DNA from 4 places in the Brevibacterium pigmentatum genome. Region 4 is predicted to be linked to each of the others. Evidence: riboswitches for the same ligand, from Rfam matches in the RefSeq annotation. Region 4 holds a riboswitch; each other region holds the start of a gene.

Region 1 (3,099 bases), 1.8 Mb from region 4:
CGTGCACGCGATACGGCGGCAGACCATCCGGCCAAACGGGGACCCAGCTCGAGTTCGGCTGCCACGCTCGAGGTGAGGAACTGGTGGGCTGGTTCCTGGAAGACCATGCCGATGCGCGCCGCCAACTGCTTCGACGGCCAAGCGAACGGACGGGCCCGTTTGGTTCCCTCCCGCAGGGCCGCCTCGGCGAGGACCTGCCCGGAGAATTCGGGCAGCAGACCTGCCAAGGTCAGGGCCGTGGTCGACTTTCCGGTCCCGTTCGCGCCGACGATTCCGAGCGCCTGACCGGCTCGCAGGCAAAGTTCCAGTCCGGTCGCAGCGGGGGTGGCCATGCGCGGTCGAGCAACGCTGAGCCGATCGGTGCGCAGCAGAACCTCGCCGAGGCGGCCGGACGTCCTGCCGGTTCCGTCGTTTCCGCCTCGGCGCGGGGTGGGGGAGTCCTGCGGCATCCAGATTCCGCAGTCGATGAGCACGTCGGTCAGCTCCGGATCGGTGAAGAGCTGATCGGGCGGACCTTGGACGACGATGCCCTCACGGCCGAGGACGATGACGCGGTCGACGTGATCGATCCACAGCTCCACCCGGTGTTCGACGACGAGCATGGTCGCCGCGGTCTCGGCCTGCACGGTGAGCACGGCGTCGCGGACCTCGGTCGCCGAGGCGGGATCGATATTGGCCGTCGGTTCGTCGAGGACGATGACCTCGGGAGCCATCGCATGGATCCCGGCCAGAGCCAGCCGCTGCTTCTGCCCGCCGGACAGAGCGGCACTCGGATGTTCCGGAGGCAGATCGAGTCCCAAGGCCTGCAGAGATCTGGGGACCTGAGCCTCGATGACCGCGGCCGGGAGTCCGAGGTTCTCCATCCCGAACGCCACATCATCACCGATGCGGGAGAAGATCACCTGCGAATCGGGATCTTGGAGGACCAGCCCGGTGCAGCCTCGGCGAGGATCCGGTTGCTCACCGCCGACGAGGAGTTCACCGGTGGCCTCACCCGATTCCTCGGGCAGGACACCGGAGACGGCGTGGAGGAACGTCGATTTCCCGGCTCCGGAGGCGCCGAGCAGCAGCACCTTCTCTCCGGCCGCGATCTCCAGGTCGAGCGGACCGACTGCCGGCGCCTCACGGTCGGTGTGCGTCCATGAGAAGCCGGCGGCCGTGATCGGCAGCGCCATCAGCGACGGCCGGAGGCGAAGGAGCTCAGAGCCCCGGTGGCCGCAATCGCCCGGTAGGCGTACCACGCGCCGATGCCGGAGATGACGAGGCCGGAGATCATCGCGCAGACCGCATAGATCGCCTGGAAGCCGAACTGCCATTCGGCGTTGTACATGATGTTCTCGCTCACGGCCATGAACGCCGCGGCCAGCACACCCGAAGCGGCGGTGACCCACAGGGTGAAGCGTTTGTAGCCGAAGGCGGCGAAGACGAGTTCGGCACCGAGGCCCTGCAGCAGTCCCGAGAGCAGAACGGTCGCCCCGAAGTGGGAGCCGAGCACGGCTTCGACGATCGCGGCGATGAGTTCGCACAGGAGTGCGGCACCGGGTTTGCGGATGATGGCACCGGCCAGCGGACCGGCCAGCACCCAGAGTCCGGCGATGAGGCCGATCGACGGCGGGAATGCCTGGAAGGCGAGTTCGAGAACCTTCCAGCTCAGCGCGAGCACCCAGAAGACGAGTCCCACGGCGATGCCGAGCACGGCGGTGGTGACGTAGTCGACGACCCGCCACTGCTTGGATTTCGGCGCCGCGGTGAAGGCGTGTGAAGGGGCGGGGGTGGTGGTCGGCGCGGTGGTTTCCGGCATTGTGCCTCCTCATTTCAAGGAGGGGTGAAGAGTCTCGACTTCCTTCGGCGGTACTGACCGCATCAGGTTCGAGGGTCTGCAGCTTCTTCTGCACTCTCAGCGCCCCTGACGGCGCTCCCCTGTCGTAGCCACCACTGTACAACAGGTGAGCGAAGCAGCGACCGAGACTGGAAGCGAAGCAGTGGCCGAGAACGGTCATCGAGGATTCACTTCGCGTTCCCTCGTTCGTCGACCAGCTTCGAACGGCTAGACACTACTGATCAGTAGGAATAGGCGGGTGAACACTCATCGACTCAAGCGACCGCTCAGTGCCCTGTCCGCCGCCACGCTTCTCGCCGCACTGGCAGCGGCACCGGTGCCCGTTCGGGCCGAACCATCGCTCGGCTCAGGCGGACCCGGCTCGACCGCGAGCCAGAGCCCCAGTCAGGATCCGAGCCAAAGCCCAAGCCAGGACCCGGGGCAGAACCGCGCGGAATCGCCCGCCGAGGCGGATGCGGGAAGCGAAGCGATCACCGATGCGGTGCTGCAGGTCGGCGCCGACCCCACTGCGCGCAACCTCTCGTGGATGAGTGAGAGCTCCGGTGGGGGAGAAGTTCGATGGGCGCCGGTGAGCGAGCTCGAGGACGGCAAACTCCCCGCCGACGCAACAACGGCTGAGACCACGGACTCCGGACTCGCCACCGACCTCAAGCGTCACTTCAACGATGCGAACATGACCGACCTCGAGCCCGACACCGAATACGCCTACCAGGTCGGCAACGAAGAGGACGGATTCACCGAGGTGCAGCGGTTCACCACGGGAGACGCCGGAGGTGACGACGAATTCCTCGTCTTCGGCGACCCGCAGGTCGGCGCCGGTGGCGGAGACCGCGACGACGCCGCCGGTTGGGACCGGACACTGAGCTCGGCAGCAGCCACCGCCGAGGACCCGAGCTTCTTCTACTCGCTGGGCGACCAGGTCAACTCCGCGGGCAACCAGCACCAGTACGCCCAGTATCTGGCACCGGAAGCGACCCGGACGATCCCGCAGGCGACGACGATCGGCAACCACGATGTGTCATCGAAGGCCTACGAACAGCACTTCAACCGGCCCAATGTCAGCCAGGACCACGGCGGCGGTGGCGTCATCACCTCCGGAGGCGACTACTGGTTCATCGAGGACGGCGTCCTGTTCCTCAACATCAACTCCAACAGCTCGGATATGGATTCCCACGCCGAGTTCATCGACGAGGTCGTCGCCGAGCACGGAGACCAAGCACGTTGGACGGTGCTCGGATTTCACCACTCGATCTATTCGA
Region 2 (3,099 bases), 1.7 Mb from region 4:
AGAAGGGGCTGGCGATGGCCAGCGGGTGGACGGCCGAGCAGATGTCATGGGTGACGCCGGGAGCCAGCCCGAGGTCGAGGGTGCGGGCACCGCCGCCGATCGTCGGCTGAGCTTCGAACACTTCGACGGAGAGGCCCGCGCGGGCCAGGGTGACCGCGGCGGCCATGCCATTCGGTCCGGAACCGACGACGACTGCATCAACCTCAGTGCTCATGAGGCCAGTCTAGGGGAGTGGGGTGACGCGGCTGCCGTGTGCGGTTCCGGGCGGATCAGTTTTCATAGACGTTGTCGAAGAAGGCACATTCGAGGTCGACGGCCTGCTGCCAGGTGCGGGCCAGGGTCTCGGCCTCTGAACCCTGGCTGTCGTCTGTCGGGAACACGCGTTCGAGCTCGTCGACGAGGAACTGCACCCATCCGCGGAAGGCCTCGCCTCGGTGGAGGTCGATCCATCCTCGGTGAATCTGTCGGTGCGGCATTTCCTCGCGGGATTCGGCCCAGTCGAGGTAGAGCCATTCTGCGACGACAAGGACGACGAGCAGCTGCGGATACGACGCCGAAGCGACTGACGAGTCCATGAGATCGCGGAACCCAACCGTCGGGGCGGTCAGTTCCGGGTGGAGATAATCGGCTGTATCGACTCCCAATTCGGCGAAGGAGTCGACGAAATAGGTGTCCTCATCGGCGACGAGCGTTCCCAGCTGTCGGGCGAACCGCAGCTTCGCCTCGAGTTCATCGGCGTGGGCCACGCACGCGCCGAGCATCGACAGAAACGACTCGAAGAACTGATAGTCCTGCACCAGATAGTCACGCATGACTGCGTCATCGATGGTGCCGGCGAAGAGCTCTCGGACGAATCGGTGGTCGACGGCTTGTGCCCATTGTCGGCTCGTCGACTTCATCAGTGTCGACACGGATCCGTCGGCGGCGACCTCTATCGAGCCGCCGACATCTGTGGTGGTCATCGCTCTTCCACTCCCTCCGCCGGTGCTCACCGGATCAGGTTCAAAGGGTCTGCGTACGCACTCTCAGCACCCGTCGATCGGCGCTCCCCTGTAGTTCTTCGATACTATCACCGGGCTGCGGATCCGACGGGGGACACGGACGGTGGGGCCGCCTCGGCGAGGGTGTCGGATACGAACTCCGCGATGCGGTCGGCGGCGGACTGGCGACCCGCCGACTGTTCAGCGGACTCAACGGACGGGTTGTAATTCGTGTTCGTGTTGATATCATAGACGACCTGCCGGCCGTCAGCGGTTTCGATGAACTCGATGCCGGCGATCTCGATGTTCAGGTCGGCCAGCAGCGTTTCAAGAGGGCTGATCAGCGGCGTTGCGGCCGTGATCTCCTCACGGCGAGCGAACGGGGGAGCCGCCTCGACGTCGGTGTCAGTCCCTGCACCGGGAACAGCGCACGCATCGGCCGGGCAGAGCTCGAACGATCCGCCGGAGACGTCGACGCGCACCGCATAGTGGAAACGTCCGCCGATGAACTCCGCGCGGGTGATGAACGGCCGCTTCGGCTGCACATACTCCTGGACGAGGGTGATGCCGTCGATCGGTGCATTCGCCCCGCCGGGTGCGAACTCATCGGCGGCGGCTGAGAGCTCGGCGTGGGAGTCGAAGCGACGCACGCCGAGTCCCTTTCCGCCCTGGTTGTGTTTCGTGATGAACGGGGGAGTGAAGCCGCCAGCGGCCTCGACGAGCGCCTGTGGTCCGAATGCGGCTGCGGTGCGCGGCACGTCGAAGCCTCGGCCGACCAGCTCGCGATGCTGACGGATCTTGCTCACTTCGAGCTCATAGACCCCGCGACCGTTGATGACGCGGCGGCCGGCGGCGGCGAGCCAGTCGAGGACCGCGCGTCCGTACTCCTTGACGTGCGGATCGGTTCGGGTGTGCGCCGACGCTGACAGCCGCGACCAGAACAGACCTTCTGGTGGTTCGGCTGCGAGGTCGATCGTGGTCTCGGGCAGAAGCCATTCGACATGTGCGACACCGAGGCGGTCGAGCGCCTCGGTGAACGGGGCGATCCATTCCGGATTGTCGTGGATGATGTAGACCGCCGGATCACCGGTGACGGGCAGGGCATGAGAACTCATCGCGAACCTTCACTATGGGGAGCCGATGCGGACTGCGGACGCATCGGCGGATCTGCTCAACAATCCTACTCCCCGGCGTCCAGCCCTTCGCCGTGTCAGTGCGGCGGCGTAGACTCGGGACATGGCTATCGCAAAGCAGCCCGTTGTCGTAATCGATGCCCCTGACGCCCGTGAACTCGCGGAGTTCTACGGAAAGCTCCTGGATTGGTCTGTCACCGTCGACGAGGACGGCACCTGGGCAGAAGTCGTCTCCAACTCCTGGCCGCCGATCTGCATCCAGCAGGTGGAGGACTACCACGCACCCAGCTGGCCCGGCCAGGCTCACCCGCAGCAGATGCACCTCGACGTCGTGGTCGACGATCTCGACGTCGCCGAGAAAGCCGTGCTCGAAATCGGTGCAGGCAAAGCCCCCGAACAGCCGGGAGAGACGTTCCGAGTGTTCCTCGACCCGGCCGGTCACCCGTTCTGCCTGTGCAAGGGATGACCACACCACCACCGAGGCACCCCCACCCGCCCGTGGCGCGCTGAGTCATGCGCGCACTCGCTTCTTTCGCCGACCGTGATCCTGTCCCGTGGGCCAATGGTGCCGGTCAGACCACTGAACTCGTCTCCCTGGCTGACTCAGTGCGGCTGACTCCTGGGCTTCGTCCTTGGCGGCTGAGCATCGCCCGGCTCTCGCGTGTGGGCCCATTCTCGGCGTTGCCCGGAATGGCCCGCACCTTCCTTCCCACCGCCGAGGTGACACTCGACATCGACGGGCACGTGCACTCGGTGTCCGCGCTCCACCCAGAGCGCTTTCACGGACGTCAGGCCGTCAACCTCGTCGGCATGGCGGAACCGTGTTTCGCCGTCAATCTCATGGTCGCCGACGAGGACACAGGCAGCACCGGCTGTGACGCCGCAACCGAATCGGGCAACTCGGGCCAGGAGTCCGAGTCTGCCTCCGGTGAGCTGCGGATGAGCATCGGCAAGTCGTTCGCAACCGACGGATTCCGGTTCGTGCT
Region 3 (3,099 bases), 1.4 Mb from region 4:
GCCGATGGTCATCACCGCAAGGTCGGTGAGCTGGACGACGGCTCCGTCTCTGATCGTGCCAACGATCTTGACGAACCCGCCGAGCACCTGCCCGGGGTACCTGTTCTGAAGCTTCTCGATCTGGGCCATGCCGTTGAGGAACGGGATGATGGTCGTCTGCTCTCCCACAGCCGGTCCGATATCGTCGATGACCGAGTCGAGTCCACCCGCTTTGACCGCGACGAGGACGAGGTCGAAGGTCCGCGTTGAGGCACTGAGCTCCTCGGCGGTGATGACATCGACCTGGTTCGTCCGATCGGCACCGGGAGCGGTGAAGCGCAGTCCGTCCGCGCGGACCGTCGCCGCCCGAGCCTGCCGGAGCAGGAACGTGACATCGCGCCCGGCTTCCTGCAGATAGGTGCCGAATGCTCCGCCGGTGGCGCCTGCCCCGGCGATGAGAATCGACAGGTCGGCACCTGCACCGCTTCCGGTGGATGTGCTGTCAGCTGCTGGGGTCATTCCAACTCCTCCGTGAGCACCCGTGCGGCCGCAGCGGGGTCGTCTGCCGAGGTTATCGCACGGACGACGACGGCACGGTTCGCGCCCGCCTGCCGGATCGCGTCCAGTCTCTCCCCTGCCGCGATGCCGCCGATCGCGAACCACGGTTTGCTCGCCTCGGCGGCGGCAGCGGTCAGCAGTGCCGTCCCCACTGCGGCACGGCCGGGTTTCGTCGGGGTCTCCCAGACCGGCCCGACGCAGAAGTAGTCGGTCTCCGTGTCCGCCTCGGCGGCGAGCGCCTGCTCGAGGGAATGAGTGGAGCGTCCGAGGATGACGTCGGGGCCGAGCACGGCCCGGGCCTGACTGCTGGTGAGATCTCCCTGACCGACGTGGAAGACATCGGCGTCGGTGAGCAGTGCGACATCGGCGCGGTCGTTGACGGAGAAGAGTTTGCCGTGGCGTGCGGCGACATCCCTGAGGACTTCCAATGCTGCGATCTCGGCGCGGGCCTCGAGGCTCTTGTCCCTCAGCTGGATGATGTCGACTCCCCCACGGTAGGCGGCGTCGAGGAACTCGGCGAGGTCGCCTTGAGCGGCCCGGGCATCGGTGCACAGGTAGAGCGACGCTTCGGCCAAACGGGCCTGCCTCCAGGCTCTCTTCGTCTGCCGCGCTGCGGTGCGCGGTGGCATCTGTGTGGTCATGGTCATAGAGTAGAGGAGTTCGCGGGAGCCTCCCAACGAGGCTGAGAGGGCTTAAGAGCCGACCGTCAGACCTGATGCGGATCATGCCGCCGGAGGGAGAAGCTGTGAGAGTCATTGTCGTCGGCGCCGGAATCATCGGCCTGTCCACGGCCTGGTACCTGCGCCGCCTCGGTGCCGAAGTCACCATCATCGATCCTGTCCCCGCGTTGGGGGCGAGCCATGCCGCCGCGGGGATGATCGCTCCCGCCGCCGAGGTGGTGTGGGGGCAGACTCCCCTGTACCCGTTGATGCAGGCCTCGGCGCAGATGTACCCGGAGTTCGCTGCCGAGGTGGCGAGCGCTGCCGCGGTCGACCTCGGCTTCACGGATGCCGGAACTCTCGTGTGCGCCGGAGACAGTGCCGATCTGCAGGCACTGCGAGAGCTGCGCGAAGCTCAGTCGCGGTCCGGTTTCGCCACCGAAATCATCACCGGCAGCGCTGCCCGCCGGGTCGAACCGTCGCTCTCACCTGCTGTGGCCGGTGCCGTGCACATTCCTGGCGATCGGTCGATCGATCCGCGTCGGGTCTCCGCCGCTCTGCTGTCTGCCGTGACGAGTGAATCAGGGTTCCTCCTCATTCGGCAGCGGGCAGTCGAGCTGCTGAAGGACGGTGATGTGACAGTGGGCGTCGCGCTGAGCGACGGTCGTCGGGTGGAAGCCGATCAGGTGATCCTCTGTGCCGGCAGCACCAGCAATGCGATCGCCGGTGCACCGCAGCTGCCTCTCCGGGAAGTCTGGGGTGATGTGCTGCGACTGCGTGCCCCCGCCGAGGCGACTCCCCTGCTGACTCGCACCATCCGCGGGCTGGTCAGCGGCCGCTCCGTCTACCTGGTTCCTCGCCCCGACGGAGAGATCGTCCTCGGCGCCAGTTCTCGCGAGGACGGACTCTCCGGCACCCCAGCCGGAGCGGTCCACCGACTGCTCGCCGACGGACAGCGATTGGTCCCGGGCATCCTCGATGCGGAGATCGCCGACATCACCACCCGAGCCCGGCCCGGCTCTCCCGACGACCTGCCGTTCATCGGACGCATCGATTCCGGCTGCGTCGTGAGCACCGGGTACTTCCGGCACGGCGTCCTCTTGGCCCCATTCGGCGGCAGGCTCGGGGCCGAACTCGCTCTGGGTGCCGTCTCCGACTGGATTCCTGAGGGAGCGGCCGAGTCCGTGTCCCCACACCGCTTCACCACCGAAACCACCTCTGCCTACCCGAACCACAGCCCTGCCTATTCGAACTACAACCCTGCCCACTCAACGAGGAGCATGTCATGACCGACCGCGAACACCCACCGACCATCGTCCTCAACGGCGAACATCATGAGCTCTCCGGTGCCACCTCGGCGCTCGACCTCATCGCCGACGTCACCGGACGGGAACTGCAGGCTGACGGGTCACCGGCCGACGGCGGACGTCTGGGCATCGCCCTGGCGGTCGACGGCGAAGTGATCCGTCGCGGTGCCTGGTCCGGGTTCGCCCTGGCCGACGGGCATACCGTCGACATCGTCACCGCAGTGCAGGGAGGCTGACATGAGCTGGACGATCGATGACGTGGAGATGAAGTCTCGCCTCGTGATGGGCACGGGTGGAGCGAGCTCCCTGAGCATCCTCGAAGATGCCCTGGTGGCATCGGGGACCGAGCTGACCACGGTGGCGATGCGCCGCTTCGACGCCGAGTCGAGAGACTCGGTCTTCACCATGCTCCAGCGTTTGGGAATCCGAGTGCTGCCGAACACCGCCGGCTGCTACACCGCCCGGGATGCCGTGCTCACTGCCCGCCTGGCCAGGGAAGCCCTGGAGACGAACTGGGTGAAACTCGAGGTCATCGCCGACGAGGACACGCTGCTGCCCGACCCCATCGAACTCTTCTCCGCGGCCGAGGAACTCGT
Region 4 (3,099 bases):
CAGTCGGCCGATTCCAACTTCATCTCGCCGGCCAACCTCGTCAATCTCTCCACCCAGGTGGCGTTCCTCGCGATCCTTGCTCTGGGCATCAACCTCATCCTGCTCCTCGGCGAGATCGACCTGTCTCTGGCGCAGTTGGGCGGTCTGGCAGCCTCCCTGCTCGGTGTCCTCGTCGTCAGGCAGGGTGTGCCCCCGGCAATGGCGCTGATCATCATGCTGCTGCTCGGTCTGGTCGTCGGCGCGATCCAAGGCTGGTTCTTCGCCGTCGTCGGCATCCCGGCGTTCGTCGTCACCTTGGCTGGTCTGCTCGCATTCACCGGTCTGACGCTGACGACCCTGGGCACACAGAAGAACCTGTCGATGTCGGACACCTTCGCCTTCGACTTCGCGAGCTTCTACTTCCCGGCGATCTGGGCCTATATCTTCGGAGCGATTGCGATCATCGGCTTCGGCGGCGGCATCATCTATTCGAAGATGCGTCGCCACCGCGAAGGCCTCAGCGCCCCGAGCTGGACGTCGGTGATCGTGCGCATCGTGCTGCTGGCCGCGATCGTGTTCGGCTTCCTCATCCTCGTCAACCAGGACTTCGGTCTGGCGATGCCGTTCTTCCTGATGATCGTCATCGCGATCGTCATCGACCTCGTGCTGCGCAAGACCCGCTACGGTCGTTCGATCTACGCCGTCGGCGGCAAGGTCGAGGCCGCCCGGCGAGCCGGTATCCGCGTGACCTGGGTGCGCATCAGCGTGTTCATGGCCGCAGGTGTGTTGGCCGCGCTGTTCGGGTTCATCAAGACCGGTGTGACGACGAACGCGGGATCGACGCTGGTGAGCACGCAGGATCTGCTCAATGCGATCGCCGCGGCGGTCATCGGCGGCACCTCGTTGTTCGGCGGTCGCGGTACTGCTTGGGCCGCTGTGCTCGGTGCCCTGGTCGTCGGTGCGATCAACAACGGTCTCTATCTCATCGGCTTCAACTCCGATGCGCAGCAGATCATCACCGCACTCGTCCTGCTCACCGCCGTCGTCATCGATGCGCTGAGCCGCCGCGGACAGAGGTACGTCGGGCGGGGGTAGTGGGGCGTGAAGCTTCCTCTGCCGACCGCTCGCCTTAGCATCGAGCGCGCAATGCATAGCTTGATACAGCGACGTTAAGTCGAGCGGTCGGTGCTGAGCATCCAAGCAGAGTATGGAGTCGCCCCGTGTCCGACCGGGCTGATACAGTCGGAGCCAATGACATGGGGTGCCTCATGAGGATCCGTTCGCACCAAGACGCTGCGCACGGAGGACACCGAGGCTGAGAGAACACCCATCGAACCTGATCTGGGCCATACTAGCGAAGGGATCGTCATGGTTGACTTCGACCTGCGTTCTGCCAATGCGCAACTGCGCGCAAGCAATCCACTCATCCAGTGCATCACGAACACCGTGGTGCAGCAGTTCAGCGCGAACGTGCTCCTGGCCATCGGCGCCTCCCCGGCGATGCTCGACCACGAAGCCGACGCCGGACAGTTCGCCGGAATCGCCAGCGGAATCCTCGTCAACTTCGGAACCGCCTCGAACCATCAGCTGCTCGCCGCCGACGCAGCCATCGACGTCGCGAACGCCGCCAGCAAGCCCTGGGTCCTCGACCCCGTGAGCGTCGGCGCCGTCGACTTCCGCACCTCCCGCATCCGCCGGGCCGCCGCCGATCACCCGACTGCCATCCGCGGCAACGCCTCCGAGATCGCAGCACTCGCCGGAGTCGGACTCGGTGGTCGTGGAGTCGAATCCACCGATGAAGTCGATGCCGTCCTTCCCGCCGCGGCTCAACTGTCGCGAAAGACCGGCGCGATCGTCGCGGTCTCCGGACCCACCGACGCCGTCGTCGCCCACATCGACGGCACCGATCACGTCGCCCGGATCTCCGGCGGACACGAATTCATGCCGCTGGTCATCGGCACCGGCTGCTCACTCGGCGCCGTCACCGTCGCATACCTGGCCGCCGCCCGTGCCGGACTGGCCGACCCCGACGCCGACGTCTCAGCAATCAGCGCCCCCGAGCAGTCCGCGAACGGTGGGGCCGCCTCGGCGAAGTTCGAAGCCGTCGTCGCCGCCCACGCCCACTTCGCGGTCGCCGGGGAACTCGCCGCCGATGGTGCGAAGGGTCCGGGCAGCTACTCGGCGAACTTCCTCGACGCGCTCCACACCGTCGACGGTGACCGACTCGCGCAGGCGAGAATCGGCCTCGACACGCTTACCGTCGGCGAAGGCGTCCAGGCATGACCGCCGGATCCGCCCACATCACCGACGATCCGCACGGCGCAACCGTGAACGATGCCGCCGCGACCGACCGCTTCGCCGGAATCGACACGCGCCTCTACCTCGTCACCGACTCGGCGCAATGCGAGGCCGCCGGTCGCAGCGTCGCCGAGACCGTGCAGGCCGCCGTCGCCGGGGGAGTGGGCATCGTCCAGGTCCGCGACAAAGACATCGACGACGGTGACTTCTACTCGCTCACCCGCCAAGTCATCGCCGCCGTCGAAGCCGCCACCCGCGACACCGACCGCACGGTCCCCGTCGTCCTCAACGACCGCGTCGAGGTGGCCCGCCGCCTCAACGACGAAGGCGAGAACGTGCACATCCACGTCGGCCAAACTGACACCACCGTCGCCGAGGTGCGCGCCGCCCTGGGTGCGGAACCGCTCATCGGTCTCTCGGCCGCGAACAGCGACGAATTCGCCGCCGCCCGCGACTCCGGAGTCGTCGACCTCGTCGGCATCGGGCCGGTCTTTGACACTTCCACGAAAGCAGACGCCCCCGACGGAATCGGACCGGACCGCCTCGGCGAACTGGTGGCAGAAGCCGGCATCCCCGCGGTCGCGATCGGCGGCATCAACGCCAATCGTGCCCCTGACCTGAAGGGACGTGGGCTGATCGGGATCTGCGTGGTCTCGGCGATCTGCATGGCTGACGATCCGAAGACTGCGGCCGAGGAGCTGCTCGCCGCTTTCACCGGGAGTGCACAGTGACGACCCGCCCGCCGATCACCCTGTCCATCGCCGGCACCGATCCCTCCGGCGGCGCCGGAATCCATGCCGACCTCAAGACCTTCACCGCGCG

What was found. Region 4 has a riboswitch for thiamine pyrophosphate ahead of GUY30_RS13115 (hydroxyethylthiazole kinase). Riboswitches for the same ligand answer to the same signal wherever they lie in the genome.
Region 1: it holds a riboswitch for thiamine pyrophosphate, as region 4 does, so the genes downstream of both, GUY30_RS04605 (ECF transporter S component) here and GUY30_RS13115 (hydroxyethylthiazole kinase) in region 4, are expected to answer to the same signal.
Region 2: it holds a riboswitch for thiamine pyrophosphate, as region 4 does, so the genes downstream of both, GUY30_RS03085 (TenA family protein) here and GUY30_RS13115 (hydroxyethylthiazole kinase) in region 4, are expected to answer to the same signal.
Region 3: it holds a riboswitch for thiamine pyrophosphate, as region 4 does, so the genes downstream of both, thiO (glycine oxidase ThiO) here and GUY30_RS13115 (hydroxyethylthiazole kinase) in region 4, are expected to answer to the same signal.

The regions. Positions count from the first base shown of each region.
Region 1 is NZ_CP050153.1:1,048,269-1,051,367, forward strand. Features, by position in the region: gene GUY30_RS04600 (ABC transporter ATP-binding protein) at 1-1,175, opposite strand, end outside; gene GUY30_RS04605 (ECF transporter S component) at 1,175-1,801, opposite strand; TPP riboswitch at 1,824-1,932, opposite strand; gene GUY30_RS04610 (purple acid phosphatase family protein) at 2,079-3,099, shown strand, end outside.
Region 2 is NZ_CP050153.1:715,480-718,578, forward strand. Features, by position in the region: gene GUY30_RS03080 (phytoene desaturase family protein) at 1-214, opposite strand, end outside; gene GUY30_RS03085 (TenA family protein) at 270-962, opposite strand; TPP riboswitch at 957-1,062, opposite strand; gene GUY30_RS03090 (ATP-grasp domain-containing protein) at 1,070-2,095, opposite strand; gene GUY30_RS03095 (VOC family protein) at 2,217-2,579, shown strand; gene GUY30_RS03100 (HutD family protein) at 2,627-3,099, shown strand, end outside.
Region 3 is NZ_CP050153.1:1,518,298-1,521,396, reverse strand. Features, by position in the region: gene GUY30_RS06855 (ketopantoate reductase family protein) at 1-498, opposite strand, end outside; gene thiE (thiamine phosphate synthase) at 495-1,178, opposite strand; TPP riboswitch at 1,190-1,293, shown strand; gene thiO (glycine oxidase ThiO) at 1,283-2,485, shown strand; gene thiS (sulfur carrier protein ThiS) at 2,482-2,739, shown strand; gene GUY30_RS06835 (thiazole synthase) at 2,741-3,099, shown strand, end outside.
Region 4 is NZ_CP050153.1:2,882,289-2,885,387, reverse strand. Features, by position in the region: gene GUY30_RS13120 (sugar ABC transporter permease) at 1-1,074, shown strand, start outside; TPP riboswitch at 1,227-1,360, shown strand; gene GUY30_RS13115 (hydroxyethylthiazole kinase) at 1,348-2,262, shown strand; gene thiE (thiamine phosphate synthase) at 2,259-3,008, shown strand; gene thiD (bifunctional hydroxymethylpyrimidine kinase/phosphomethylpyrimidine kinase) at 3,005-3,099, shown strand, end outside.